Regions from separate parts of the Pedobacter sp. AC402 genome, predicted to be linked through region 1. Evidence: riboswitches for the same ligand, from Rfam matches in the RefSeq annotation. Region 1 holds a riboswitch; each other region holds the start of a gene.
The links. A riboswitch is a leader RNA that binds a small molecule or an ion and turns the genes downstream of it on or off. The one in region 1 is predicted to bind S-adenosylmethionine.
Positions count from the first base shown of each region.

Region 2: another riboswitch for S-adenosylmethionine. It lies ahead of metH (methionine synthase); the one in region 1 lies ahead of AC0IWE_RS08640 (O-acetylhomoserine aminocarboxypropyltransferase/cysteine synthase family protein).
Region 3: another riboswitch for S-adenosylmethionine. It lies ahead of AC0IWE_RS11180 (DUF4833 domain-containing protein); the one in region 1 lies ahead of AC0IWE_RS08640 (O-acetylhomoserine aminocarboxypropyltransferase/cysteine synthase family protein).
Region 4: another riboswitch for S-adenosylmethionine. It lies ahead of AC0IWE_RS17970 (carboxypeptidase-like regulatory domain-containing protein); the one in region 1 lies ahead of AC0IWE_RS08640 (O-acetylhomoserine aminocarboxypropyltransferase/cysteine synthase family protein).

Region 1 covers NZ_CEEDAI010000007.1:430,304-437,801, forward strand. The annotation lists gene mqnE (aminofutalosine synthase MqnE) at 72-1,265, opposite strand; gene AC0IWE_RS08605 (hypothetical protein) at 1,670-1,987, opposite strand; gene AC0IWE_RS08610 (hypothetical protein) at 1,960-2,187, opposite strand; gene AC0IWE_RS08615 (aminotransferase class I/II-fold pyridoxal phosphate-dependent enzyme) at 2,419-2,958, shown strand; gene AC0IWE_RS08620 (PLP-dependent transferase) at 2,982-3,227, shown strand; gene AC0IWE_RS08625 (hypothetical protein) at 3,608-3,862, opposite strand; gene AC0IWE_RS08630 (hypothetical protein) at 3,843-4,295, opposite strand; gene AC0IWE_RS08635 (hypothetical protein) at 4,271-4,504, opposite strand; SAM riboswitch class I at 4,714-4,823, shown strand; gene AC0IWE_RS08640 (O-acetylhomoserine aminocarboxypropyltransferase/cysteine synthase family protein) at 5,091-6,422, shown strand; gene AC0IWE_RS08645 (homoserine O-acetyltransferase family protein) at 6,465-7,498, shown strand, end outside.
Region 2 covers NZ_CEEDAI010000002.1:2,977-10,474, reverse strand. The annotation lists partial or broken gene metH (methionine synthase) at 1-2,749, opposite strand, end outside; SAM riboswitch class I at 2,968-3,072, opposite strand; gene AC0IWE_RS01925 (Bax inhibitor-1/YccA family protein) at 3,186-3,929, opposite strand; gene AC0IWE_RS01920 (hypothetical protein) at 3,968-4,534, opposite strand; gene murQ (N-acetylmuramic acid 6-phosphate etherase) at 4,603-5,406, opposite strand; gene AC0IWE_RS01910 (S41 family peptidase) at 5,597-7,204, shown strand; gene AC0IWE_RS01905 (short chain dehydrogenase) at 7,357-7,498, shown strand, end outside.
Region 3 covers NZ_CEEDAI010000009.1:185,533-193,030, reverse strand. The annotation lists gene AC0IWE_RS11215 (glycosyltransferase family 2 protein) at 1-732, opposite strand, end outside; gene AC0IWE_RS11210 (glycosyltransferase family 2 protein) at 853-1,800, opposite strand; gene AC0IWE_RS11205 (LCP family protein) at 2,041-2,874, shown strand; gene AC0IWE_RS11200 (hypothetical protein) at 2,939-3,127, shown strand; gene AC0IWE_RS11195 (winged helix-turn-helix domain-containing protein) at 3,239-3,547, opposite strand; gene AC0IWE_RS11190 (hypothetical protein) at 3,576-4,133, opposite strand; gene AC0IWE_RS11185 (hypothetical protein) at 4,311-4,850, shown strand; gene AC0IWE_RS11180 (DUF4833 domain-containing protein) at 5,097-5,669, opposite strand; SAM riboswitch class I at 5,970-6,069, opposite strand; tRNA gene AC0IWE_RS11175 (tRNA-Cys) at 6,095-6,165, opposite strand; gene AC0IWE_RS11170 (hypothetical protein) at 6,380-7,030, shown strand; gene AC0IWE_RS11165 (hypothetical protein) at 7,093-7,290, shown strand; gene AC0IWE_RS11160 (luciferase domain-containing protein) at 7,293-7,498, shown strand, end outside.
Region 4 covers NZ_CEEDAI010000010.1:70,937-78,434, forward strand. The annotation lists gene AC0IWE_RS17945 (protein-disulfide reductase DsbD domain-containing protein) at 1-513, shown strand, start outside; gene AC0IWE_RS17950 (TlpA family protein disulfide reductase) at 578-1,165, shown strand; gene AC0IWE_RS17955 (S1C family serine protease) at 1,167-2,048, shown strand; gene AC0IWE_RS17960 (PDZ domain-containing protein) at 2,014-2,835, shown strand; gene AC0IWE_RS17965 (peroxiredoxin family protein) at 3,520-4,791, opposite strand; SAM riboswitch class I at 4,928-5,034, shown strand; partial or broken gene AC0IWE_RS17970 (carboxypeptidase-like regulatory domain-containing protein) at 5,485-5,616, shown strand; gene AC0IWE_RS17975 (TonB-dependent receptor plug domain-containing protein) at 5,638-6,192, shown strand; gene AC0IWE_RS17980 (hypothetical protein) at 6,260-6,643, shown strand; gene AC0IWE_RS17985 (hypothetical protein) at 6,640-6,843, shown strand; gene AC0IWE_RS17990 (TonB-dependent receptor domain-containing protein) at 6,788-7,498, shown strand, end outside.

The DNA of each region.
Region 1 (7,498 bases):
TGAGTTATTGATTCTCGAATTAGAAAATTTGAATAATTTAATGGGAATTGCCTATTAAATTCAATCAATCCTTAATTCACAACAGGTAACTTATAATATTGTGGCTTTTTTTCTTCTTCAAAAACTACATTTTCGAAATCCGTAACCACATTATATAAAGTATCCCGTTCAACTGCTTTTCGCCCTACCTGTTTAATTAAATTAACCAACTCTTTAGTGCTCATAGCAGGGGTTTGTTCTTCTGCACCGGCCATTGAATAAATTTTGGTGGTATCATCTAAAGTGCCATCAATATCATCAACGCCATAGTTTAAAGATAACTGCGCTGTTTCACGACTGATCATTGCCCAATAGGCTTTAATGTGGTCGAAATTATCCATGTAGATACGGGCAATGGCATAATTCCTTAAATCTTCAATTACTGAAGATTCAGCCACATTACTCATCTGGTTATTTTGATTTCTAAACTTCAATGGGATAAATGTCTGGAAACCACCCGTACGATCTTGCAGCTCACGCAGTTTTTCCATATGATCTACCCGATGCCAGTATTTCTCGATATGTCCGTATAGCATCGTTGCATTACTGCGCATACCAAGTTTATGCCATTCTTCATGTATATCCAACCATTGTTGTCCGGTACATTTATCTTTGGCAATCTGCTCTCTTATTTCAGGGTGAAAAATCTCCGCTCCACCACCTGGTATCGATTGCAATCCGGCTTCTTTCATCAAACGCATACCTGTTGCATAATCGATTTTGGCTTTCTTAAAAATATAATGATACTCAACAGGTGTTAAGGCTTTAACATGTAAATCAGGGCGGTGTTGCTTAATTGCGGTAAATAAAGCAGAATAAAATGCTACATCATACTGAGGAAGTACCCCACCTACAATGTGGACTTCGGTTACAGGCTCGCCATCATATTTTTTAACAATATCGAGCATTTGCTCCATGGTTAATGCCCAACCTTCCTCTTTTTGCTTGATTAAACGAGAATAAGAACAAAATTTACAGTCGTAAACGCAAAGATTTGTTGGTTCTAAGTGGAAATTACGATTAAAATATGTTTTATCGCCATGTTTCTTTTCGCGAATATAATTTGCGAGAACACCCAGGTAACCCAGTTCGGCGTGCTCGTAAAGATGCACACCTTCATCAAATGTAATCCGTTCTCCGTGAAGAACTTTGTGTGCTATGTTTTGTAATTCAGTTGATAAATTGGTATCAGCTAATATTTTTTCAACTTGCTCAGTTGTATTCATTCCTGATTTATTTTGAACAAAAATACAATAATGAGCTGATTTGAAAATCATTTTCTTGTAACAAACCGCGATTTTTGAATGTTGTTCTTGATTATTAGCCACAGATGAAAATGGATAAACACAGATATTGATTGCTTTTTTAGGTGAGCTTAGCTGTGGCGTTAATATTAGCCACGGAAAAACGGAAGTCACTGAAAATAACAGTCAAACTCAAGTATAAATTGATGTTTCCCCGCTTGATGGCAAGATATGCAAGACAAAACCTGATTCTAATTTATATCTGTGGTTAAAAACCTACTACAAAGAGTCTAAGAAACTCCGTGTAAATCCGTGTTTTCGTGGCAATCCTAAAAGATGGTAAACAAAAAAAGCACCTCTTTACAGAGGTGCTCTTATTATGTTTTTCACAGGTAAATGTTTAAGCTAACTATCTTGCAGCAGGTACAAATGTAAGTACCGATGTTTGCCGTTTTACCACCAAATTCAATTGGTGATTTTAAGATCATTTGTGTGCTAGAAAGATCAGTTAATACCAAACGATAACCTTCAGTTACATTTTTAGCTTTATCTCCTTCAAATATTTTCTTGAACTGGAAAGTCTGGTCTTTAGGTGCAGCCGACCAGAAAATGGTTTGCATTACCGAACCACATGCACTTGATGCAGGTAAAGTATAAGAACCATTACCGCTATTGGTTAAATTCCAGGTACTTCCCGAAAACATTTGTATGATTTTTCTCCAAATAATCCTTGAACAGCACCATCTGGTAAACCTTCCAAAGCAATATTACTCACTACCCACTCACGAACAACAGTACCCCTGCTACCCGTTACACCTGCAGTTACTCTTTTTGCGGTATTACAGCTTTGTAACATTACTAAAGTAGAACATGCTATTGCGATAGCTATAAATAATCTTTTCATTTTTGTTTAATTTAATTTTCGTCAAACTTTATACATAAATCTTGCCAAAACGATTACGAACCTTAAATTAGCACCAAATTATTAAATTGTATTCCAATATTATTTCGATAAACATAAATCCTCATGAAACCCGAAACCCTTGCTATTCACGCTTCTTAATCTAGTTAAAAAGTACCACAGGTGATGTAACGCCCCCAATTAATCTGTCAACAACTTTTTTTCGTGGAGAAGATGGCGGTTATCCCGGCGGGCACACGTATTAGCAGGGTAAGCAACCCAAACCGGTCTGCTTTAGAAAACACTGTGGCTAAATTAGAGTATGGCGAAGATGCAGCAGCTTTTTCTTCTGGTAACACCTGCGGTTTGGCCATGTTCCAAGCACTGAAACCGGGTAGTCATATTATTGCACCCGATGATATGTACTGGGGAATTAAAAAACAGTTATTAACCATTTTTAATGATAGCCTGGAATTCGATTTTGTAGATCAAACTGATTTAAATCTGATACAATCGAGCATTAAAACCAATACCAAACTGATCTGGATTGAAACACCATCAAATCCGTTATTAAAAGTAACTGATATTGAAGCAATTGCTAATATAGCCAAATCAAATCACATTACATTGGTTTGCGATAGCACTTTCGCCTCTCCAATTTTGCAAAACCCGATTTTATTAGGAGCCGACATTGTGATGCATAGCAGCACTAAATACCTTGGCGGCCACAGTGATGTGCTTGGTGGAATTTTGAGTTACGGCAAAAAAAGATGAGCTGATGGGAGAAATTTCAATATATTCAACAAACTGGTGGGGCTGTTCCTTCTCCTTTTGATTGTTTTTTATTAACCAGGAGCATTAAAACCCTGGCTTATCGCATGAAAGGCCATTGCGAAAATGGAAAAATTGTAGCCGATTATTTAAATAACCATCCAAAAGTTGAGGCTGTTTTTTTGCCCCAGGACTTGAAAGCCACCCACAGCACCGAAATTGCTAAAAAACAAATGAAAGATTTTAGCGGAATGATGTCGGTTTTGAGTTAAAGGAGATGTTGAAGCTGCCACGTGAGGTGGTGAACAAAGTTCAGTTATTTGCTAGGCAACCAGTTCAGGTGGCGTGGAAAGTTTAATAGAACACCGCTATTCAGTAGAAGGACCGGATAGTAAAACACCAAAAAATTTTCTTCGAATTTCTGTAGGCCTAGAGCACGTAGATGATATTATCAGCCGATTTAGCGCAGGCACTGGGTTAATTTAATTAAACCGCGCCAGGTTTTAAAACCTGCGTGGCCTTAAAATTTACTTCGGATTACCAAACCGTACTCAACTTTAACGAATAGTTTGCTTCCAATGGTTCCGTTAGTTTTGCTGCCAAACGTTGAGAACCTGTATTGGCAGGACAGGCAATATCTCCTGCTGCATCGTCAAATTAATTTGGTTCCATTCGCTAACAATTCTTTCGGTACGTATACCTGTACTTTGGTAATTGAGTATCCCGAAGGAAGATGACGTACATAATAACCATCAGGGTGTTTCGTCCAGATGCCACTTGGCACATCACTTCTTGGCGGAGCCATACCCGCAACAATTGCATATTTTTCAAGATCCGCATAGGTATAATTTCCGGAAGCAACCAATTGGCGAATGTTATTTTCAGCTTCAAAAACCGCTTTCCACACCCGATGGCAATTGATCTTTTGCTTTTTCCATCACATCAAATGGCAAAACGCCCAATGCACCACCTTCCAGCTGAGTAAGTTGTTTTGGTGTTAATAATTTAATTGCAGTTAATTTAATCTGACCGTTATAATCAGCAAATTTAGTTCTTGCAATTATTGTCCATAATAAAGCCTGGATATCGTGTTGTTCTACATCTGGATGTTTTTCAGCACTTTTTAAAATAGATACCACAATTTCCTCTTTCGGACCTAAAACAGGCGCAAACATATAACCGTCTCCTTTTGATGGAGCAAAAGTTCCTGCTTTTAAGCAATAACTTTTATTGGTCATTTCGTAAAGGCCTTCACATAGTACAAATCCTCCATCAGGATTTTTCGGCAATAGATATAAAGGTTGTGCTTTTAAATTTAAAGTGGTGATAAAATCTGGCAATTTTTGGCCCCTCTGTTTACATCTTCAAAATTAGTTGTAATGGCTGCTGGTTGTTTCAAAAACCTATCTACACCTAAAGCTTTAGCACCCTGGGCAGTGCCTACTTTTAATAATTTATCTTTTAAACCTCCGAATTGAGCGCTTACATTGTTTAAACTTCCTATGGCAAATAGTAGCACTAAACATAGGGATTTTGTATTTTTCATCATGATTAAATTTAGATAGGTAACACAAACTTAGAATTTTAAGCGTTAATTTTATATTAAAAGTTTTAAGCCAATATTTTAACAAAAAATACATACCTCATTTTCATAAAGTTAACTTAAATTCGGAATTTTATTTTGTGAATTAAAATTAAATTCAGACATTTGAAATATTATTTGGCGGAAAGCTAAATAAAAGTCAATCTTCGCAGGTTGATTTATAAAGAAGTGGCGAGAGACTGGCTCGACGACCCACTGGCAACCCTCGAGAGAGAAGGTGCCAATTCCTGACCGGATAACAAGGTGTTATTTGGAGATATAAAATTAGAACTGATGAAAACATTAAATCTTCAATCGCTAAGCGAGCCCATTGCAAACCTGAAAAAGTCAGAAAAAAATTCTATTTCTTTTATTTGTTGCAACATGCGTGAGGTTACTTGTATGTGCTGTTGCATACAGTAGTTTAAAAATCTTCCTTTTTTGTTTCATTCAAACTGGAAGGTCCCGGGAAATCGGGATACGCCCTGTTAGGTTAATATTAGGCTAAGCCTTTACCTGTAGCTCATCAATCAACATTAAAAAAAAAGAAATTATGTCAACTTCATATAAATTTGAAACCTTACAATTACATGCGGGTCAGGAAATAGACCCAACAACAGGTTCCAGAGCAGTACCTATTTACCAAACCACATCGTATGGGTTTAAAAATGCAGAACATGGCGCAAATCTATTTGCATTAAAAGAGTTCGGAAATATCTATACCAGGATTATGAATCCAACAAATGATGTTTTCGAAAAACGTATCGCTGCATTAGAAGGTGGCGTTGCAGCACTAGCGGTAGCATCTGGTCAGGCGGCTCAGTTTATTGCATTAAACAATATTTTAGAAGCCGGAGATAGCATCGTTTCCTCTTCTCATATTTATGGCGGAACATACAACCAATTTAAAGTAGCATTTAAAAGATTAGGCATACATGTTGATTTTGCCAACCCGGATGTGCCTGAAGAATTTGAAAATAAAATTACGGATAAAACCAAAGCGCTCTACCTCGAAACCATCGGCAACCCTGCTTTTAGTATCCCCGATTTTGAAAAAATTGCTTCAATTGCTAAAAAATATGACCTTCCTTTGGTTGTAGACAATACTTTTGGCGCAGGTGGTTATCTATTTAAACCATTAGAACATGGCGCAAACATTGTTGTAGAATCTGCAACAAAGTGGATTGGTGGTCATGGTACAAGTATTGGAGGTGTTATTATTGATGGTGGAAATTACAATTGGGGCAACGGGAAATTTAAGCAGTTCTCAGAACCTGCTGAAGGATACCATGGACTGGTTTTCAGCGATGTTTTTGGCATCGGTGGACCATTTGGCAATATTCAGTTTATCATCCGTGCAAGGGTTGAGGGATTAAGAGATCTTGGCCCTGCCCTATCACCTTTTAATTCTTTTCTTTTGTTGCAGGGATTAGAAACGCTATCGCTCCGCGTTCAACGCCATGTAGATAATGCATTGGAATTGGCCACCTGGTTAGAAAACCATCCGCTGGTTAAAGAAGTTCAATATCCGGGCTTAGCGAGTAGTAAATACAACAATCTGGCTAAAAAATATTTAAGCAATGGTTTTGGCGCAGTTTTATCTTTTGAGTTGGCCGGAAGCAAAGAAAACGCAACACAGGTTATTGATAATTTAAAACTGGTATCTCACCTGGCAAATGTGGGCGATGCGAAAACGCTTATTATTCAGCCTTCAGCAACCACCCATCAACAGTTAAGTGAAACAGAACAGCTGGCGGCTGGCGTAAAACCAAACGCATTAAGGGTTTCGGTCGGTATTGAGCATATTGATGATATTAAAGCCGATTTCGAACAGGCATTCGCAAGTATCAATAATTTAACTACAGCAGCTCATTTACAAGCTTAACCCAACCCTGCCTAAGGGATTAAAAAACAACAACATTACAAAATGCATAACGCTAAACATGATAATACTCCAAAATCTTCTTCGGGAAATTTAGGCGCTACATATAATTACAATAAACAATTCAAATTAGAAAGCGGGAAAAAGATCCGAAACCTTCAGATTGCTTATCAAACTTATGGCAAATTAAATGCGAATAAGGATAACGTAATCTGGGTTTGCCATGCACTTACAGCCAATGCAGATGTTTTTGAATGGTGGGAAGGCCTGTTTGGCGATAATGCTTTATTTAATCCGGAAGATCATTATATCGTTTGCGCCAATGTTTTGGGTTCGCATTATGGAAGTACAAATCCATTAAGTACAAATCCTGTAAATGGCCTGCCCTATTACTTATCCTTTCCACAGTTTACGATAAGGGATTTAGTATCAGCCCATCAATTATTGGCTGCGCATTTGGGTATTGATTACATTAAACTGTTGATCGGTGGTTCTTTAGGTGGGCAACAAGCTGTTGAATGGAGTATTTCTGAACCTGGCAAAATTGAAAACCTGATCTTGATAGCAACTAATGCTGCACATTCACCTTGGGGAATTGCTTTTAACGAAAGTCAGCGTTTGGCCATTACAACCGACAGAACTTTTTATGCCAACCAGCCAAACGGAGGCAGCAAAGGTTTAAAAACTGCACGTAGTATTGCACTTTTGAGTTATAGAACGTACAGTGCTTATGGCAGTACTCAGGTAGAAAGCGTAAATGATAAAACCGATAATTTCAGGTCGTCTTCTTACCAGAATTATCAGGGAGAAAAGCTGATCAACCGCTTTAATGCATATAGTTATTATTATTTAACTAAAGCTATGGACAGTCATAATGTAGGCCGAAACCGCAAAAGCATTGCTGAAGCTTTAAAATTAATTACGGCAAATACGCTGGTAATAGGAATAGAAAATGATGTTTTGTTTCCATTATCCGAACAAAAATATTTAGCTGATCATATTGATGGTGCAGAATTTATCGCATTGCATTCTGATTATGGACATGACGGGTTTCTAATTGAAACCGATGCGCTTACCAA
Region 2 (7,498 bases), on a different contig from region 1:
AAAATCGATCTTAAATTTATGCTCACGCGCTTCCTCAAGTGTTTTAAAACGTTTATCCGATCTTTTATTTAAGTGTGCTTCTCGGGCTTTATCATATTCGGCTCTTATACCAGCAATGTAATCGTCTCTTGTTTCAGGGTTCATCAAGGTGCTGCAAACGGTAACGCTTCTTGAAGCATCCAACACGTGAATGGCAGGACCTGAATAATTTGGTGCTACTTTTACCGCAGCATGGATTCTTGAAGTTGTAGCTCCTCCGATAATTAATGGAATGGTAAAACCTTCGCGTTCCATTTCTTTGGCAAAGTGAACCATTTCATCTAATGAAGGTGTAATTAATCCGCTTAAACCAATAATATCTGCTTTTATTTCTTTGGCCTTTTTAATGATTTCCTGTGCAGGAACCATCACGCCCATATCTACAATTTCGAAGTTGTTACAAGCCAATACCACACCCACAATATTTTTTCCAATATCATGTACATCACCTTTAACTGTGGCCATTAATACTCTTCCTGCTGATGAATTTTGATCCTGATCGGGATTATCCAATTTCTCTTGTTCGATAAACGGCAATAAGTAGGCTACGGCTTTTTTCATTACCCTTGCTGATTTTACCACCTGGGGAAGGAACATTTTCCCGGCACCGAATAAATCCCCTACGATGTTCATTCCATCCATCAATGGCCCTTCGATAACCTGGATTGGGCGGGCATATTTTTGCCTTGCTTCTTCTACATCATCATCCAGGTATTCTACAACTCCTTTTACAAGCGAGTGTGATAACCTTTCTTCAACCGGGCCTTTTCTCCACTCTTCATCTTTAACAACTTCTTTTCCTTTTGATTTTACCGTGTCGGCATATTCTACCAATCGCTCTGTAGCATCGTCTCTTCGGTTTAAGAGTACATCTTCTACCCTTTCTAACAATTCAGGTGGAATTTCCTGGTAAACTTCCAACATCCCTGCATTAACGATTCCCATATCTAAACCTGCCTGAATGGCGTGATAAAGAAATGCAGAGTGCATTGCTTCCCGAACGGTGTTATTCCCCCTAAAAGAGAAAGAAATATTGGAAACCCCTCCGCTTACTTTTGCATGAGGAAGGTTCTCTTTAATCCATCGGGTGGCATTAATAAAATCTACAGCATAATTATTATGCTCTTCTAAGCCGGTTGCAACAGTTAAAATATTTGGGTCGAAAATGATATCCTCTGCGGGGAAACCGATTTCGTTTACTAATATATCGTAACTTCTTTTACAGATTTCTTTTCTGCGCTCATAATTATCGGCCTGCCCTTGCTCATCAAATGCCATAACAACTACGGCAGCACCATATTGCATAATTTTGCGGGCACTTTCGCGAAATTTATCTTCTCCTTCTTTTAGTGAAATGGAGTTTACAATTCCTTTTCCCTGCAAACATTTTAAGCCATTTTCAATAACCGACCATTTGGATGAATCGACCATGATAGGCAATTTGGCAATATCAGGTTCAGAGGCTATGAGGTTTAAGAATTTGGTCATTGCTGCTTCCGAATCCAACATCCCTTCATCCATGTTCACATCAATTACCTGTGCACCACCTTCAACCTGTTGTAAGGCAACGGCCAGTGCGGCTTCGTAATCGCCACCTAAAATCAATTTAGAAAATTTTGGCGATCCGGTGATATTTGTTCTTTCTCCAATATTTACAAAAATGCTTTCTGGAGTAATGGTTACAGGTTCCAATCCGCTTAAACGCATGTAGGGTTCAAGTACAGGGATTTTCCGTGGTTCGGCTTTTCTTGCATTTTTGGCAATACAACCAATATGATCTGGCGTGGTACCGCAACAGCCTCCAACAATATTAACGAAGCCTGATGCAATAAAATCATCTACCAAATGTGCTGTTTCATGCGGCTGCTCAATCGTATGCGCCGAACTCATTTGGTAAACCTGCGTTTGGATAGGCCGATACATAGCAGCCTGCTTTTGCAGCAAGTTCTTCTATATGCGGCCGCATTTCTTTAGCTCCTAAAGCACAGTTAAAACCGATACTTAAAGGTTTTGCATGCATTACAGAGTTTAAAAAAGCTTCGGCAGTTTGGCCTGAAAGTGTTCTGCCGGAAGCATCGGTAATGGTACCAGAAATCATAATTTCCAGTTTACGACCAATAACTTCCTCATATTTTTTAATGGCTACAATAGCCACTTTAGCATTTAAGGTATCAAAAATGGTTTCGATTAATAAGACGTCTGAACCTCCATCTACCAAACCACGTACCTGCTCGTAATAAGCTGCTTCGAGTTCATCAAAATAAACCGCTCTAAAACCAGGGTCGTTTACATTCGGCGACATGGAAAGGGTGCGGTTGGTTGGGCCTATAGCACCGGCAACGAAACACTTACGGTCTGGATTTGCAGCCATAAATTCGTTTACAGATTCTTTTGCCACACGCGCCCCTTCGAAACTCATTTCATAAGAGAGATCTTCCATCTGGTAATCGGCCATAGAAATGCGCTGGGTACTGAACGTATTGGTTTCGATAATATCGGCACCAGCTGCCAAATACTCCAGGTGTATGGTTTTAATAATATCCGGACGTGTAATGTTAAGCAAATCATTATTGCCTTTTACATCACAAGGATGATTTTTAAATCGCTCGCCTCTAAAATCTTCTTCTGTTAAAGTATATCGCTGAATCATGGTACCCATTGCACCATCGATCACCAAAATACGTTTCTCTAATTCTTCTCTTATGCTCATTCTTGTTGTAAGATTTGAGATATGAGATACGGGATGTCAGAAATCAGATATGAGATATGAGATATGAGGTGTAAGATATATGAAATTGGGTAGACGCTATGTCTCAACTTTCAAATCTACGGTCTCAAATCTATGGTCTCAGATCTATACTCTCAAATCTATAATCTCAAGTCTCTAAAAGGCTTATTTAAAAAGTTGGTACGTGAATCGTAATCCTAAACTTATCTGGTCCCGAATAATTCAGGATAGAATTTAGCACCTTGTACGGTTACAGGTTGCTAAGACTTCGTTGGGTCTAATCCCTCCGTCTTTCTTAATAAGCATACAAAAATGCAACAAAGCTACATCAATTCCAAAATTTATCGCTTTGCTGCCAAATAAAATTACAAAGGCCATGCAATTCTGCACGGCCTTAAGAATATTGTTTTGTTAATGTCTATTTTCTGCTTCCGAAAATACGTAGTAAGAAAAGGAAGATATTGATGAAATCCAGATATAAATTTAAAGCCGCCATTATTGCCAGTTTTTTAGTATCTGCTTCTGGAATTGCTTCTCCACTCTCTTGGATTCCCATCCCAATTCTTTTGATTTTCTGCACATCATATGCAGTTAACGCAGTAAATACTGCAATACCTACAAAGGCCATAATCAGGCTAAATTGTTCGCTTTTAATAAACATGTTAAGAATGCTCGCAATAAATAATCCAGCAACACCTACCATTAATATAGGACCAAACTTACTTAAGTCGATATTAGTAGTATAGCCCATAAAAGCCATAATGCCAAAAATACCAGCAGCAGCGGCAAAACAGGTAATGATTGAGGCTCCCGTATAAATTAAAAGGATAAAGCTTAAACTCACTCCTAATAAAATAGAGAAAAGCACAAAAACGCCTAATAGTGCACCATAAGATAATTTGTTAAAACCCGCGCCCATTAATAAAACTAATCCAAGTGGCGCAAACATGGCTACATAACCTAAAGCTGTTCTTCTACCTGTTTCAAAGTCGATTAACGACCTTAATGCACTCTCACTGTTCGAAATGTAAAAAGCCGAAAGCGTAGATAATAGCAATGCAACGAACATCCATAAGAAAACGTTTGCAAAGAATTTTTTAGAAACAGATTTTTCCTGTACAAAAACACTGTCCTTTTGATATTGATAATTTTGTTGTTCCATTTTAAATTTTGTGTATTTAACTATATAAAAATAAATATTTAGTTCAATCTTTTTGTCAGCAGTTCTTCAACTTTTTTAAAGAATTGTAAGGGCTTTAATGTTCGCCATGGCAGATGGTCAAAAGCACCCCCAAAGTTAATGTAATAATCGATGTTATTATCCCTGAACTCGGTAATTACATGCTCCTGAAAATTGATACCAACAATCCAGCCATCTTCTACTTCCTGAAACCACTCTTCGTAATAGCTATCGTCGGATGCATGGAAATTCAGTACATTTTCACCGATAAGGATAAATTTATTAATGCCTTCATCCATCATGAGTTCTAAAATATCGCGCTTCATTAACATTATATCGTTGTTAATGGCATCGTTCCACTCACCTATAAACTCAATAATGGCGTAACTGCGGTCGTAATCGGCATACAACACTTTCATATAAAGTGTATTGGAACCAAATTCGTCCCATTGCGGGTGCAATAAAAAGTTATATATCTGCTTATCGAAGTAAAGTTCAGAATATTCGGTATTGTAAAATGGCGACCGCTCATCTTCTGCCGAAATATAATCATCTCTCCACTGGTAATAAGGCTCTATCTCGTGCATAATTTTTATTTATTGAATAGATAAATTATTGAATGATTAAATTCATTCAATCCATTTTTCTATCATTTCTAATGTCCTGCTTCTACTGCTTTACGTACACTTCCGTAACGGGTTAACAATTCTGCGGCTTCATCGTAACCAATATTCAGTTCATCGGCAACCATTTGCGTCCCTCTATCCACTAATTTATGATTGGTTAACTGCATATCTACCATTTTATTGCCAACCACACGCCCTAACTGCACCATAACAGTAGTGCTTAACATATTTAATACCAGTTTTTGCGCCGTGCCCGATTTCATTCGTGTAGATCCGGTTACAAATTCTGGTCCAACCACCACTTCTACCGGGAAATCAGATTCTGCTGCAATAGGTCCGCCAGTATTACATACAATACATCCGGTTAATATGCCATGTTTGCGGGCAGTATTTAAACCCCCAATTACATATGGTGTAGTACCTGATGCAGCCAAACCCACCAGGCAATCTTTCTCATTGATATTGAATTCCTGCAAATCTTTCCAGGCTTGCTCGGCATCATCTTCAGCAAATTCTACAGCTTTCCTAATGGCGGTATCGCCACCGGCAATAATGCCCACAACCCAATCAAATGGAACGCCATAAGTAGGTGGACATTCGGATGCATCTACCACGCCCAAACGGCCGCTGGTACCTGCGCCTATATAAAAAAGACGACCACCTTTTTTCATCCGCTCGGCAACTGCCGATGTTAGTTTTTCGATCTGAGGCAAAGATTTTTCTACTGCAAATGCAACTGTTTTATCTTCGTTATTAATGCCCTGCAGAACTTCTAACACCGACATCTGATCGATGTGGTTATAATTAGATTCTTGCTCGGTAACTCTGTTCATAAATTTAATTTTGATAAAATTCGGTAAATTCTTTTTAAAAACTGCCTTAAAAATCCAAAAATATGCGCTATAAATTTCAATATATACCCAGGTTGGGTTAATTTATGTTAATTATTATAAACAAAAGACACTAAAAAGCAGTTAAAAAATATATCAACCCGCTTATTTTCATAAATTTGCAGTAACGCCGATGAAAAAAAATACCCGTAACAACATGTTGATTGCTTTGAGCTATTCTGTTATTTTAATAGCAGGCATGTTTTTGGGCATAAAATTTATTAAAGATCAAGGTTTTGGCGTAAAAAAAAGTCCTCAGCTTGCCAGCAACAGCGATGAAAAATTAAATGAAATTTTACACATCATCAACGGAAATTATGTTGATGACATCAATACAGATTCGCTTCAAAATTTACCGATAGATAGTGTTTTACACCAACTCGATCCGCATAGTGTTTACCTGCCACCAACCGATGCACAGGATATGACAGATAACCTTGAAGGAAACTTTGAAGGGGTGGGTATAGAATATTATATGCTGAATGATACCATGATGGTTACCGGAGTGGTAAAAGATGGCCCTGCTTACCAGGCAGGCATAAAACTGGGAGATAAAATTTTAAGTATTGATTCTACCACAGTAAGTGGAAGAAATTTACCAAAAGACCAACTTACCGGCCGGTTTAAAGGCAGGTCGGGCACAGGAGTTAGCGTGGTACTTTTACATCCTGGTGCACCACAAACCAACCGGATTATGGTTACCCGTGGCAAAGTAAATATTAGTAGTATTGATGCGGCTTACATGATCAACAATGAAACCGGTTATGTAAGAATAAGTAAATTTGGTGCCAATACAGACAATGATTTCTCTGTTGCTGCAAATAACCTCAAAGCGAAGGGAATGAAGAAACTCATCCTCGATCTCCGGGATAATGGTGGTGGTTATTTTACCGCTGCAACTGGCCTTGCCGATCAGTTTTTGGCCGAGAATAAACTCATCGTGTATACGCAGGGAAAACATGAACCACGAACCGATTATTTTTCTACAGGAACTGGTGCTTTTCAAAATGGCAAGCTGGCGGTGTTAATTAATGAAAATACAGCTTCGGCCAGTGAAATTGTAGCCGGGGCAATTCAGGATTTAGGTCGCGGAATTATTGTTGGCCGCCGATCTTTTGGTAAAGGATTGGTACAGGAGCAATTTGCCTTTGGCGATGGCTCTGCGCTGAATTTAACCATCGCCAGGTATTATACTCCATCGGGCCGTAGCATTCAGAAATCTTACAAAAAAGGTTATGATGCCTATAAACACGAACTTGATGAACGCATGATGGATGGGGAATTAACTGGCGACCGTACTTCTTTTCAGGATTCGATTGAAAAAACTGAAGGTGTAAATATCCAGCCTACAAAAAAAGTTAAACCTTTGGGCGGCATCCAGCCCGATATTTTTGTAAAATTGGATACCACTGGCTATAATAAATTTTACAGTAATCTGGTGAGTAAAAAAGTACTTTCTGATTACGTTTTTAATGTACTCACCGCAAAATACAGTGCCTCATTTGTGGAGCAGAATATCAATATCTTCACTATAAACGATAACGACTTTAAAGATTTTATAGGATTTTTACAACGTAAAAATGTACAGATAGATCGATTTCAGTTATACAATTCAAAAACGATTATCCTTAATGATTTAAAGGCATTACTTTGCCGCTATTATTTGGGTGATGTGGGGTATTACAAAGCCGCAAACCAAACCGATAATGCGGTAAGGCAGGCACTTCTTAACCTTCAATAAAGTCTATATTCCCGTAGATAATCTAATTAAATGGCTCCTCAAATTCTGGTAGCTACAATTGTATTGAATACCTCCTTGCAACACAAACATTTCAAGCTGATTGATGTTAAATATCGATGCTGAATAAGTGTTTTTAAATTAAATCAATTAACATGAAAATAGTAATTGTTGGCGCAACAGGTACGCTCGGTAAAAAGGTGGCTGAAGCATTTGCGCAAAAGCATGAAGTAATCCGTGTGGGAAATACATCTGGTGATGTTCAGGTAGATATTACGGATGAAACATCTATAAAAG
Region 3 (7,498 bases), on a different contig from region 1:
GGCATATGCTGCAGGTTCATACGCAATCAGGTAACCTTTTTCGGCAATTCTCATCGCAATCATGTGATCGTCGATAATCGTATCCGATTCAATCGGTTCATATAAAGAGGTACGGATGCTAAAAAGCTCGCCTGCGGCCCCTACATTTGAGTATAATTCGTAATCCCATTTTTTTAGTCTTGATTCGTATTTCCAGTAAAAACCTTCTCCTGCCGAACTCGCATCTGCATGCTCGTTTACCAGTATCCGTTTCTCACCTGCAACAGCACCAACTTTTTTATCCTGGTAATGTTTTACAAGTTCACGCAGTGCTTCCCGGTTTAAAAAGGTATTCGCGTCAGAAAATACAATAATTTCACCATCTACACTTGGCATCGCCCGCTTAATGGCCGCCATTTTGCCGTGGCGGTCGTTATTGTGCATTAAAATAACCTCTTTGTACGGGCTAATCAAATCAGGGGTATGATCTGTAGATCCATCCGTAATGAAAATGATCTGTAACAGCTCCTTTGGATAATCAAGCTGGAGCGTATTTTTTATTTTATCTACAATTATTGTTTCCTCATTCCAGGCGGCTACAAGCAACGTTACCGAAGGGAGTGCGGCATCTGCCAGGAAATTTTTAGGTTTAGAAAATGACCGTTTAATTTTTATAAGTACATAAAGTACCAATCCGTAACCAACAAAAGTATAGGTTACAATAAAAAGGCAGGTCCAGAGGAAAATAATCATTGTTTATCAGCTTTGAATTAAGTCGTTAACAGCAGTAGGCAGGTTTATTATATCCCTATTGCCGATTGGCACGAAGGTAGCCTAAACAGCATAGTTGCTCAATAGTCCTTTAATACCATTCTATTTCGAGCTACTTACAGTGGGCGCAATTATTAAATTATTGGCCAGTTGGCTTGTAAGGTGGTTTTTCGAATGAAATAAATTCCAGAGCAGTCCTTTGAAAACAAAGGGTATCAGGTCGGTTCTTCCTTTAAGAAGATAGCCGAATAATTGTTTCGGAACAGCTATTAAGAGGTAATACAGGCTAAAAAGCATTACGTTGATCATACTGCTATTGCGCCGCATAAACAACAGGCGATTGCGGGTAAGAAAGTATGTTTTAATGGTACTTTCTTTCCCTACACTCATCGATTCTTTGTGGAGAATATGTGTTTTACCCGTAAACCAGATTTTTTTGCCCGCACGCTTAAACATTTCACACCAATCCAATTCCTCATAATACAGGAAATATTGCTCAGGCATCATTCCAATCTGATCGATATCTGCTTTCCTTAACATCATTGCAGCACCATGGCAAAACGATGTTTCATAATTGGCATTGGCATACTGGCCTTTATTTAACTGGCCTAAACCAATGGTTTTATTTCTCCCGGTGATTAAGTTTATTGGTGTGTAACCTGCGTATTGAATAATATCCGGATCATCGTAATAAAGTATTAGGGGAGAGAGAATACCTATTTCAGGGTGGGCAAGCATTTCTGCATTAAGCTGCTCAACAAATCCTGGTATGAGTTCAGTATCATTATTGATCATTAAAATATGCTGTCCGGTGGCTTGTTGTATACCCAGGTTGTTGCCTCCCGCAAAACCAAGATTTACCTCCGAACGGATGTATTTTAGTGTTGGATAACTGGCTTTAAACTGAGTTTCATAATCGATATCACTGGCGTTATCAACCAAGATTACTTCGATCTCATCCAAAGCACAATTATTTTGAATTGAGTTCAACAGATCAAGGGTAACTCCGGGCTGATTATAGTTTACGGTAATGATTGAGGTTAATGCCATTTCTGCAAAACTACCTAAAGCACTGGTACAAATCTATAGCCTTTTTGGGTGGTTTATGATGCGCAACCGGTACAATTTGCTTGTAAAATGTTAATTATAAGCCGCTCTGTATCGTTTACATAAGTCAGCAGCCGATCCAATTAGTGAGAAAAGGCTATATGGGAGGCAAAAGCCTCATGGTAGCTTTGCACGCAACTAAAAACCTCAAAATTCATTTATAAACCAATGTTATCTACAACTATGAAAATCAAATCCACATTCTTAATTACCGTATTACTCATGCTGTTTGCACATTCGCTTTATGCTCAGCAGATTTTACTGATCGGATCAGATTCAAGGGAAGAGAATAAAAGAGGCAATGCCGATTTAATAATGGTTATTACGGTGAAAAAAAAGGAAGTAAGGTTAACTTCTATCTTACGTGATACGTATGTATATATAAAGGGATATGGCAACCAGAAATTAAATGCTGCTTACCGGTTAGGAGGGAAGGAGTTATTGATTTCTACCATTAATGCAAATTTTAAAACAAAACTGGTTTCTTCCATCGTTACCGATTTTAGCAATACGGCAAGGGTGATCGACTCTTTTGGAGGAATAACTTTAACAATAAATAAAGGCATCCACCATTATGTAAATAATTATATAGGAGAACAGGCCTATTTAAAGGGTGTGCCGCTTTTGCCGCTTACCCGCACCGGAACTATTAAAATGACTGGCGACCAGGCCCTGGCTTATGCCCGCGTTAGGGTGGCTGGAACTTGTTACGACGATCATGCAAGGGTTGAGCGACAAAAAGATGTAACCAAAGCTGTAATTAGCTATGCTGTGAAAAATAAATCTTTAGCGTTGAAAAATATATCAGATTTATGGTCGATGATAGATACAGACATTAACCTGAAAGATTACTTTAAAACTTTCAGCACATTTTTAAACAAACAACGCCTGCCGCGATCGCAGGTCTTTCCGAAAGGAAATTTATATACCAATGAAAGGATTGATGGTGTAGGACTTGTACTGAAGATTAAAAATTTCAGAACGGCATCTTATGACCTGAATGATATGATAAGATAAACCTGTGGTTACCAACCGGAGGTTTGTGAATTGATTTAATACCTAATAAATTACAATTATTTAAATGCGAAAAGGAAAAATACTAAGCGTAGATGAAGCTCGTGGACACGGCCTCATTGAAGATGAAAATGAGCAGGAAATTATTTTTAATTTGGAAAGCTTAAACACCAAGGTTGATGTTAGCGATGAAGTGCTGTTTGAAATTGATTTAAGCAGTAGTGGCCTGGTGGCGATCGATATTATGTTGATATAATTCAGGGTGACATATAACGTTTTTAAAGTTTTATGCTAAAAACATCTTAAATAAAGCTGCAACCTCAATCAAATGCCTTTTATAAAAATTTATAATGGTTACAATTTGTTTTTAAGCATTAATTTCAAGTCTGTATCCTTTTCCACGAACAACAACGATATTGATATTAGGGTCAATTTCCAATTTTTTTCTAAGTTTAGAGATAAACATATCCAGGCTGCGACCTACAATAACGCCTTCATCTTCCCATATCTCTTTCTGCAGCCGGTTTCGTGCAATCATTTCGTTTGGTGATGATGCGAAAATTGAAAGTAAGCGGGTTTCCGTTCCGGTTAAATCTATCGTTTTTTCGTTTATAATCAGCTTTCTTTTCTTTGCGTCGAATAAAACTGAACCTAAAGTGATTATACTCAAATCCATACTTTCTTGAACTGAAGTGCTGTTTGGCTTAACAGTATCTGAGAAAAATAAATCCAACAAACGCTAAAAATGGAATGCTGCCCAATAAAAAGTGTTTCTTTGCCGTAATTGTACCTGTCGGTTTAAATTTAAGATCAATCATGTAACTCGCTTTTGGTTGCTTCCTTCCTTTGCAAGCCACAATATCATCTCGTTTGTTTTTAGCCACTGCAAAGCCATAGGTTACACTTTGGTTAGCACTGTTCACCACGTTTACAACATAATCAGTTGCCATTGGATCTTTAGCCAACACATGCACTGTGGTGTTCAATAAAGAATCGGTTTTAAAAGTAAGTTCCTTCTCAAAGCTGATTTGATATTCATTTTCAGAAATCTTTTTTATCGGAAGCACTCTTGATGTGCTATCGCCCGACTGTAAAAGCAGTTCGTGCCCGATTTGACGAAGCAAAATTTCCCTTCTGGCGAAATCAAAAGTATTTTTATCGCTTACACTGAAAGCCACATAAATTACAGCAATTAATGAAAGCAATATCAATACAACCAGGTATTTAGGTTTTCGGGTAAGCAGATTTCGGCTGAATTGCATACGTCAAGTTTTTATTTACAAAGATTACATTTTTATTTACAATCCAAATTTCTCAAGAGGAAAAATATCAAGGTAGTTTTGCTGCATCAACTAGGATAGCATATGGAAAAATAAAATATATCTATCCATTTTGAATAACCAATAGAATCATTGATTATTTAGTAAAACACAAAAATTATGAAAAAATTGATTTATGCGCTGATGTTACCACTGGTTGTGGTGGGCGGATTAGTATTTGCTAATCCTGAAATTGGGAATGATACGACTAAGAAGCCGTCTTCAAAGCCGCGTTCTATTGCTGAAAGGAATGCCGAAAGAAAAAAGTGGGAGTCTACACCCGATGGCATTAAGTACAAAAAATGGGAGGCTTCTCCTGAAGGTAAAAGAGTGTTTACAAGTGCGGCTAAAATAAGGAAGCATACAACTGCTTTTACCAATATGGAAGCTGTTGTAACTTCTCTTTCGCTTCCACCAGGATCAAGGTTAGGTTTTGCTGTGATGGTTAGGGTTAATAGCGACGATTATATTTTACAATTTGAGCCGGAAAAGTCACAACTTGAACAATTGCATAGCCTGAAAGTTAACGACAAAATAATGATTAAAAGCCACAATATATCACATGCACCCAAGTACTCGTATCCAATAATATCCTGCGAATATGTGGAGCGAGATCATCAGGTTATTTTTAAACGCATTCCTAAAAAAGGTGGTTGCTGAGTATGAATCCATGGTCTGTGTCTCCACAGATCATTTCTTTCTTTTATCCTATAAGTTCATTGAAGCTTAGGTAATAATGAATTTTACTGTTACCTGAATCCATGGTCTGTGTCTCCACAGACCATTTCTCTCTTTTATCCTATAAGTAATATAAGTACATTGAAGCTTAAGTAATAATGAATGTCTATGGCGTTGACATCAGTGTTTTGTAGTAAAAAACAGTTGTCTAAACTATTGACCGTTATTTTACTTCACGTTTATCCGCTCCACTGTAGGTTTACCAGTTGATTCTTCAGTGCCTTCAATTTCTGCATATTTCACATTTGGGAGCCAGAAACTGCCACCTTGTATCCTCACAAATAATCGCGTAACCCTTATTGTCCGGTTGTTTATTGTTACCGAAACATGGTAGCTTTTATCATTATATCTTTGTAAATAAAATGGCAGTTTTTTGTGTGATACAAATCTAAATTCATATTTATCCTTCCCCAATGCTTTTGTATCAATGCCATAAGCAAACTTCCTTTGGATGTACCCCAGGTCTTTTTTTTGCCCTTTCTCGCCATACCTGATCCAATACACCTGAATAGGATTTTCAGCATTGATAGTGCCATTTTCTTTAAGGTTTTGCGCATAAATGAGGGTATTCGTATTTGGATCACGTTGAATATAAAATAGCAAATGATCTATATTTTTTGGTGTCGGAAAATTGATAGGGGATGGATCTTTACCTTGTGCATGGCTTTGAGTTGAAAAAATTACAAGGCTTAAAACAATTGTAAATAGTGTTTTTGATATTCTTAAAGGTGTTTGGTACATTTTAATTTTTTTATGTAGAAGAGCGGTAGTATGAATTAGGTGTTTTTTGATGTTGATCTTCTGCCGAAATTGTTTCCTCATTTTCATTTCGCTGTGCATTATAAAGCCGATCCGATTCTGCCCTACAATGTTCATAATCATCTAATTTTTCGCAGGAATTGTTCCCTCTGAATCTCAAAAAAATCCCTTATTGATGGATAATCAAAATATACCGACATATCATAAAATTTAAATTACCAGTTTTCGGTCGGGAATAGCTTTTTGATTATTTGCTGAACGCAGAAAATTAATCTGCTTTCAAACTCATCTTTTCTGCAATTGCAAAAGGAATTAGCGCCTTGTTAATCAACAGATTGCTAAGACATCAAAGGGCCATTCCCTACGTCTTTCTTGATAAGTATGTATGTAAACAATTTAATGTTTAGACGTCATGGACGGAATCGAACCGCCGTACTAGGTTTTGCAGACCTTTACCTAACCACTCGGCCACATGACTATATGATCTTTTTTAGAAGCCGTTTAACCAGCTTTTAAAGAATATTGAGCAAAAGTAATAATTAATTACTATATATTCTATAGGATTAGTAGATAATTTAATTTCTTACATAAGTTTTATTTCTATATCAATTCAATAAACTTGATATTTTTATTTTCAATAATTTTTGAAAGTTTAAAAATATATTATACTTTTGATCAAATATCAGTATAATATGAAAACGTTTCTCCAATCAAAATTGCTGCTGGGAATATTTATCTCAAATGTGGTAACCTTATTTATTATCTGGTTAAATAATCTGCTCCATAGTGAGAAAGATGGTATTTTAGTATTTTCAGAATTTGTAATTTTACCACTTTTAATGGGTATAATTAGCGCCTGGTTTTGGAGAGATCTTAATCTGAAAAGCAGAATATTGATCTGGTATTCTATCCTAAATGGCTTACTTGCTATTTTATTGAGTTACATTTTTTTAAAAGAGGGAACAATTTGTTTAATTATTGTTTCCCCACTTATTTTTGCTTTTGTAATTACAGGTGCATTTATTGGTAAAGCAATGTTTAAGAAGCGTAATCAAACCTTAAATGTAAGTATTGTTTCTTTATTGCTTTTGGTTTTTATAGCTGATTCCATTTCTGATCACCATTATAGAAATATGGTAAGTGACGAGATAGTTATTAAAGCTAGGCCGGAGAAAATTTGGAAAAATGTAGTGGCGTTCGAAAAAATCAAACAGGCAAATAGCTACTGGCTTTTTAAAGCAGGAATGCCTAGCCCAATGCAGACTACAGTTACTACTTATAAAAAGGAGCGGGAAGAAAATGTATTTTTAGCAATGGGTATGTATTTGATGAAAAGATCGTAACTTTTGATATCAATAAAGATTTAACATTTGATATTATCGGGCAGCCGCAAGATCCTGAAATTATGGGGCATATTGATATTGAAAGGGGGCAGTTTTTATTAAAAGATAATGGCGATGGAACCACCACACTTGTTGGTAATAGCTGGTATAGTTTAAAGGTGTTTCCGATTTGGTATTACGATTTATGGGCAGAAAGTATCACTAGAAATGTTCATTTACGCGTAATGGATCATATTAAAGTACTTAGCGAAAAGAATTAAATATGTTTTCATTTATAGTCAGGTGGTTAAGTTTTGTTAAATCTATCCCCTTGTTTGCTCTGATATTTGATAGCTTAATAAAAATGTGGATCCTGCTTAGTAATCCTCAGAGGCTAGATCAGATTGATGGTATAGAAAACACAGTTCTAACATGGGAAGATACCTCTGTTAGTCTACATAAGTTTGGTGGTTCTCAGTTTAATTACAA
Region 4 (7,498 bases), on a different contig from region 1:
CGCAACAATCTGTTTTATACCGAAGCAGGTGGCTTTAAATTTATGGTAAACACATTCGGCAAAAATGTTACTCAAAACCAGCTGCAAAGTTATCACTTACCAAAAGAAATTTTGAGTGCAGAACCCACAACGGCTGATCCTGTGGCTGTTTCTGCAAAGTTTATCCCAGGTAATGGCGATAAAAAAGATAGTTTGCTTATCGAGGCCAAAATTTTAAAAGGCTGGCATATCTATGCTTATGTAGCAAAAGATAATCCTTTTGTAGTTACCGAAACCAGACTCGAACTCCCTGAAGGTGCAGTAGCCGATCACGAATGGAAAACAACAGCAGCTGTGCCATACCCTGGTAATGAAGGTATGTTTATTTTTGAAGGAAAGGCAGACTTTAGGATAATGGTGGATTACAGCAAGGCAAAAGCCGGTACTAAAATTAAATGTGGTTTGTATTACCAGGTATGTGATGAGACCAAATGTTATCCACCGAAAGAAAAAATATTGGAAATAATTATTTAATCTACCTATGCGCTCGGCATGGCCGGTAAAATGGCCTTGCCGTTTTTAAATTCCTTAATCAAATATGAAATTCTCATTAAAGCTTTGCTTTTTAGCCTCGCTGTGCCTGTTTGTATGTTTTTCAGCATTGGCACAAAGCCCGGTAAATAAATCCGATTCCTTACGAAATAAGCTTTTATCAGAAATGATTGCGGAGCCAGCACCTGGTTTCACTTTAAAAGACCTGGATGGAAATGCCGTATCACTAAAAGATTTGAAAGGGAAGGTAGTTGTACTCGATTTTTGGTCTACATGGTGCGTGCCATGCAAAAAATCTTTTCCAGCCATGCAATTGGCTGTTAATGCCTATAAAAATGATCCCTCAGTGAGGTTTCTGTTTATCCATACCTGGGAAACGACCAAAACTCCGCTTGAAAATGTAAAAAAATACATAGAAACGTCTGGTTTTAAATTTCAGGTGCTAATGGATCTTAAAGATGGTTTGGGGCATAATACTGCTGTTGAAGATTATGGCGTTAATGCCATTCCCGCAAAATTTGTAATAAATGGCCAAGGGAATATTGTATTTAAACTTACCGGCTTTACCGGAACAGATGCCGCTGCACTTAAAGAAATTTCTGAAAGGATCAGCCTGGCTAAAAATCATAAGTAAAATGAAAAACAACATAAGGGCACTCGCATTAAGCGTATTGCTATTGATTACTTTTAATGCCAGCGCTCAGAAGAAACAAGTTGCTAAATTTGAGCATACCATAACCGAAGCCCTAAAAAAAGCGTACCCGGCAAGTGTGAGGATGTGGGGTTTCGATGTGCAACAGAACCAAAGAACCAGCGGCCAGTTTAGTGGGGTGGTGGTAAGTGCCGATGGCTATATTTTAACAGCCGCACATACCATTTTACCTGGAAAAAACTATAAAGTGTTTTTTCCTGATGGGCGCGAATGTATTGCGCTGGCTTTAGGTAAAATCGACAATAAAAATACGCCTGGCATACCTGATGTAGGCATGATGAAAATAACAGATAAGGGTGTTTATCCCTTTGCAGAAATGGGTTACTCGGCAAGCTTGGTCAAAAATGAACCTTGTATCAGCATTTCATATCCTGAAAGTTTGGATCAAACTAAGCCAACTTTAAGGTTAGGGGAAGTTGCCGAAGTAAAAAACGAATATGGCTTTATCCACTCAACCTGTAAAATGGAACCCGGCGATTCTGGTGGACCGTTATTTGATTATTATGGCCGGGTAATTGGTTTGCACAGTGCCATTGATGTTTCAGAAGATATGAATTTCGAAATCCCTGTTGATCTTTATCGCCGTTATTGGACAGCCTTAAACCAAGAGGTATTTTACACTGCATTTCCGGATAAAAAAGATAGTGTTGACGTTGATCCTTTAGCAAAGGTGCTTCAAAAAGATACCAAACAGAAAGCGTTGCACCCGGATTTCGATTCACCCAAAATCACTAATAGTACGTTTTTAATAAAAAGTAAATTAAAAGGGATTGAACAGGAGGACGGGCACATTATTGAATGTTAAAACTACGGCTGGAGCCAAAAAGCAATTTGTTTTAGCTAAAAACACTTTAATTGGTGAAAATCCGCATTGTTTTATAAACGGAGTTGCTGTGATACTAAAAACAATTAAGAAAGATCAGGAAAATGACCTCGTTTTACTGGAAATGGAACAAAAAGTGGCTGGTGGTATCGAATTAAACTTGGCTGATTCTGTTAAGATAGAAATGGGTACATTCCTTTTTACCATTAACTATGATGGCAAGCTGATGCGAAGTATTTTAGGTAGTTCGCTTTTTAATTTGCCAAAAATAAATAGTCAGCCGTATTTAGGTGCAATGGTGGTGTACAATTCTAGTCCAGCTCAATTCTCATTAATTAAAGATGGAAGTCCGGCAGAAAAAGCAGGTATAAAAGTTGGAGATGAACTGATCAGCATTAACGGAAACATTGTAACTACCGCAAAGGAATTTGCACCTGAAATGTCTAAATTTTGGGCAGATGATGAAGTTACTTTTGAATGGAAAAATGATACAGGTAAAATGCATAAAACTGTTAGGCTGGATGGCCGGGGCCAATCGGTTTTCAATCATCCGGCAGAAAAATTTGAAGGGGGTAAATCTGTGAGGAGAGATGGTTTTAATGCTATTTTTACCCATGATGCAGCCATTAAACCAAACCAATGTGGTTCTCCGGTTTTCGATTGGCAAGGTAATTTTTATGGAGTCAATATCGCAAGGTTTAGCAGAACAACCACAGTTGTGGTGTCTAAAAAAACAATTGTTGATTTTATTGCGAAGGTTGTTCAATAGGGATTTTGTGAAGGAATTGCAGAACCTGATTGGGAATTTTAATGCTATATAATGCTTGTTTTGTAGGGTCCCCGCCTGCGCGAGGATGACGGAACGGGATAAAATACTCGTTTATTGATCATTTTGACCGTGGTGGTGAAATCTTTAGACATAGTTCAAAGATTTCTCGGCTACGCGGTGCTTCGCTCGAAATGACGATTGAAAATTAATTGTCATTCCCACTAGATTGGGAATCTTAATGCCCTTTAATGCTTTTGTTGTAAGATCCCCGCCTGCGCGAGGATGACGGAGCGGGATAAAATACTCGTTTATTGATCATTTGACCGTGGTAGTGAAATCTTTAGACATAGTTCAAAGATTTCTCGGCTACGCGGTGCTTCGCTCGAAATGACGATTGAAAATTAATCGTCATTCCTGACTTGATTGGGAATCTTAATGCGCTATAATGCTTGTGTTTTAAGATTCCCGCCTGCGCGAGGATGACGGAACAGGATAAAATGGCGACTAAAATAAGTCGTCATTCCTGACTTGATTGGGAATCTTAATGCCCTATAATGCTTTTGTTGTAAGATCCCCGCCTGCGCGAGGATGACGGAACGGGATAAAATACTCGTTTACTCGTCAATTCGACCATAGGAAGAAAACTTTCTCTAATGGTCGGTGTCCCACCGACCATTTATTATATTATTTCTTCAACAGCGTATCAATCTCCGTATTAAATTCTTTCACAAACTCATCATAAAATTTCCCTGTTGCAGGGCCATTAAAACCGGTATGTATCTGTGCTACATTACCTTGTTTATCAATAATGATTGTGGTTGGGAAAGAGAGAAAAGAATCGAGGGCTGGCAAAGATTCAGATACCACCTGTTTATCAGCAGTACCGGCAAGTACCTGATCGTACTCAATACCAAAGCGTTCGCGGAAGCGGTTCATTACTTTTTTAGCGTATTCAGGCTCGGTAGAGCGTTCGTAATGCAAGGCAATAATTTCAACACCCCGTTTTTTGTTTTCTTTATACCATGGTGCAATAAAAGTAGCTTCATCTACACAGTTAGGGCACCAGCTCCCTGTTATGGTTAATATCACAACTTTATTTTTGTATTTTTCATCCTTTAGTGAAATCTTTTTACCATTTACATCAGGGAAACTGAAATCGAGTGTTTTATAACCCTTTTTAAGGTAAGTAAGTTTATAAGGATCAGGTAGGGCAGCATCCTTATTTTTAGTTCCTGTAAATGGCTGACTTCCTCTTGCACCTAAAATCTCGCCTGTTAAAGTACCATCAGGTTGGAAAGTTCCTTTGTAATAAGCTGGTGAAGAACCAATAAAGCTGGATAGCTGAAATTCATTTCCTTCTACTATGCCTTCAAGAAATCGCGAATCGCCGGTTACACGAAGAAAAGTACCTGTAAGTTTATTGCCTGTTTGCTTAAATAGCCCTACAGTTTTTTCCTCTTTGCCATTAGGCGATTTAAAAACTACATGGTAACTGCCAGAATAATCTGCTGTGGCGGGTTTATTATTGGAATTAAAACGGAAGTTTTTGCGTTGAGCAACAATTGTTAAAGGTTTACCTGTTTTATCCTGTTTTCGTAATGTACCATTTAGCTGGTCACCATCAATCGCAAAGGCCAGTTCGTTATCAAATTGATCAAGTTTAACAAAAAGAGAATCTGTAGTTTGCGTTACTACGCCACCTTCGAAACTTTCTTCAGCATTGCGAAAATATAATTTCTGCTGACCGCCTTTTTCATTAATCTCAAAGTTGAATGGAATTTCTAATCCTTCCTTTACTTTGGCTATTCCGCGCCAGTTACCCAATGCTACAAAGGCTTTAGTTGCTTTTGCGCTGGTTTTTAGCTTTTGGCTATTTGCTAAAGCAGTATTTCCCTGAGCGTATGTAAGTGATGTTGATATGGCCAATAAGGCTGATAAAATAATTTTCGAATTCATTAGGACTGTTTTAATCGACTAAATTAGTAGACAAATATACGGGTATATTGAGCAAAGAAAAAATATTTCAATAAAAATCTACAAAAACTATAGGATAAATGGAATTAGTTATACCTTTGCTGCAGTTATTTTAAAATACTTATCAAGAAAGGCGGAGGGAATGGCCCTATGAAGCCTTAGCAACCAGCTATTTGTTAGAAATGGTGCTAAATCCATCCCGGATGAATCTGGGATAGTTAAGTCAGTTGTTTGCATATCCTTATCAAAATATATGGGGCACTTCTGATTTAAGAGGTGCTTTTTTTTGCTCTGCTGCATTCTTGATTAGTAAAAATGTTATAAATAAAATCATCCAAATGGAAAAAACAGACGAGCAAAAATTAAATTATTTAAATCCTTGCACATATACCCGAATGTGTAAGCCCTGTTAGCACTGCTACCAGGTTAACAGGCTTTTTCTAGGCTAACCAATCCTTTAGTAATATGAAAATTAACACGGTTTAATCGTGGTGGAATCGTTTTGCCCAAATTATTATCCCTTTTACTAATTATTAACTACACACATGCTTAAATTTATTAAATCAACAGCGTTTATTCTGCTGCTCTTTTATAGCACAGCAGCTATCCGCTCAAAATGCAACGGTTTCCGGTACGGTAAAATCGGCAGATGGAGAAACACTTCCCGGTGTATCCATTCTTTTAAAGGAGACCAAGCAAACATCAATTACTGATGGTAAGGGCGCTTTTTCTATAAATGCACCCGATAAAGGTACTTTAGTATTCTCTTACATTGGTTTTAAAACCCAGGAAATACAAATCAGCAAAAATGGACCGATTTCGGTTGTATTGCAATCGAGCGATAATGCACTTGATGAGGTAGTGGTAACTGCGTTGGGTATTTCGCGACAAAAGAAATCTTTAGGTTATGCGGTTCAGGAACTTAAAGGACAGGATTTGGCTGAAGCGAAAGAATCTAACCTGGTGAATGCATTGGCAGGTAAAATTGCCGGTGTAAGGGTAACCAACAGTCAGGGCAGCATGGGTTCTTCGCGGGTGGTAATCAGAGGTGAAACTTCAATTGCAGGTAACAACCAACCTTTATTCGTGGTGGATGGGATTCCTGTAGATAATTCGCAGTTAAATTCTGCCGGGGCAAGAGATTATGCCAATACCATCTCGGATATTAACCCGGAAGATATAGAATCGATCAGTGTTTTAAAGGGCCCCAACGCGGCTGCTTTATATGGCTCAAGGGCTGCTGCAGGGGTGATTTTAATTAAAACCAAAACCGGAAAATCAAAAAAAGGATTGGGGATTGCCATAAACTCAAATGCTGTGTTAGAAACCTTATTAACGCTCCCCTGTTTATCAAAATGCATTTGGTCAGGGATCCGAAGGTAAATTCAGCTATGTAGATGGTGCGGGCAAAGGCATTAACGATGGGGTAGATGAAAGCTGGGGGCCAAAATTGGATGGAAGATTAATTCCTCAATTCTTTTCTAAAGGAGTTGCTGTTCCATTTGTTGCACACCCGGATAATGTACGCGACTTTTTTCAAACCGGATATTCATTAAACAATGGTGTATCAGTTGCTGATGCAGGAGAAAAATACGATTACCGGATTTCGTACAATAACCTTAAACAGGTAGGCATAGTGCCAAGCTCAGGTCAGGGCAAAAATTCATTTGTATTAAATACATCTCTAAAAATAACACCAAAGCTTACTTTAACGGCTAATGCCAATTATAGCAAACTCAATTCAGATAATTTACCTGGCACAGGTCGTCACGATCAACAAGTACGATGTTGCAGTTTACGTGGTTTGGCAGGCAGGTTGATATTAACCAGTTGAAAAACTATTTAGACGAAAATGGAAAAACGTTTAACTGGAACAACAGTTACTATAGCAATCCATATTGGGTGGCTTATGAGAATACTGTTTCGCAAAACCGTAACCGGATTATTGGAAGCTTGGCACTGAATTATAAAATTATCGATGGCCTTGATTTTAATTTCCGATCGGGTACCGATTATTATACCCGACAGGCGTAAAGTAAGAATTGCTTATGGTACCAATGGAACGCCATTCGGCTCCTACACAGAAAGTGCGTTTGCGGTGAATGAAAATAATACCGATGCAACATTAAACTTCAACAAACAGCTAAATGAAGATTTTAGTCTGGAATTGTTGGGTGGTGGTAACATCCGTAAACAATCCATTGAACAAAACGATCAGAGTGCGCCTAAATTGGCCATTGCCGGATTGTACACGCTTAAGAACTCACGCGATCCTTTAATTTCTTCAAATAATTTATCGCGCTTAAAATCGTATAGCGTTTATGCATCCGGGCAGATAGGATTTAGAAATTACCTTTTTGCCAACATCACCGCCCGTAACGATTGGTCATCTACTTTACCTGCACAGAACAGATCTTACTTTTACCCATCGTTTAACGGAAGTTTTGTAGCTACCGAAGCTTTTGATATCAAAAGTGAAGCCCTTAATTATTTAAAAATCCGTGGAGGTTGGTCTAAAGTGGGTAAAGATGCAGATCCTTACCGATTGATTAATACCTATGCATTTGGTGCGCCATTTAATATCGATCCGGAATTACTTAAGTTATACCCTGATATTGTAAGTGCTAACCCTCAGTTAAGCCCTGGATCGATAGATTTAAATCCCAATTTAAAACCAGAAACTACAACT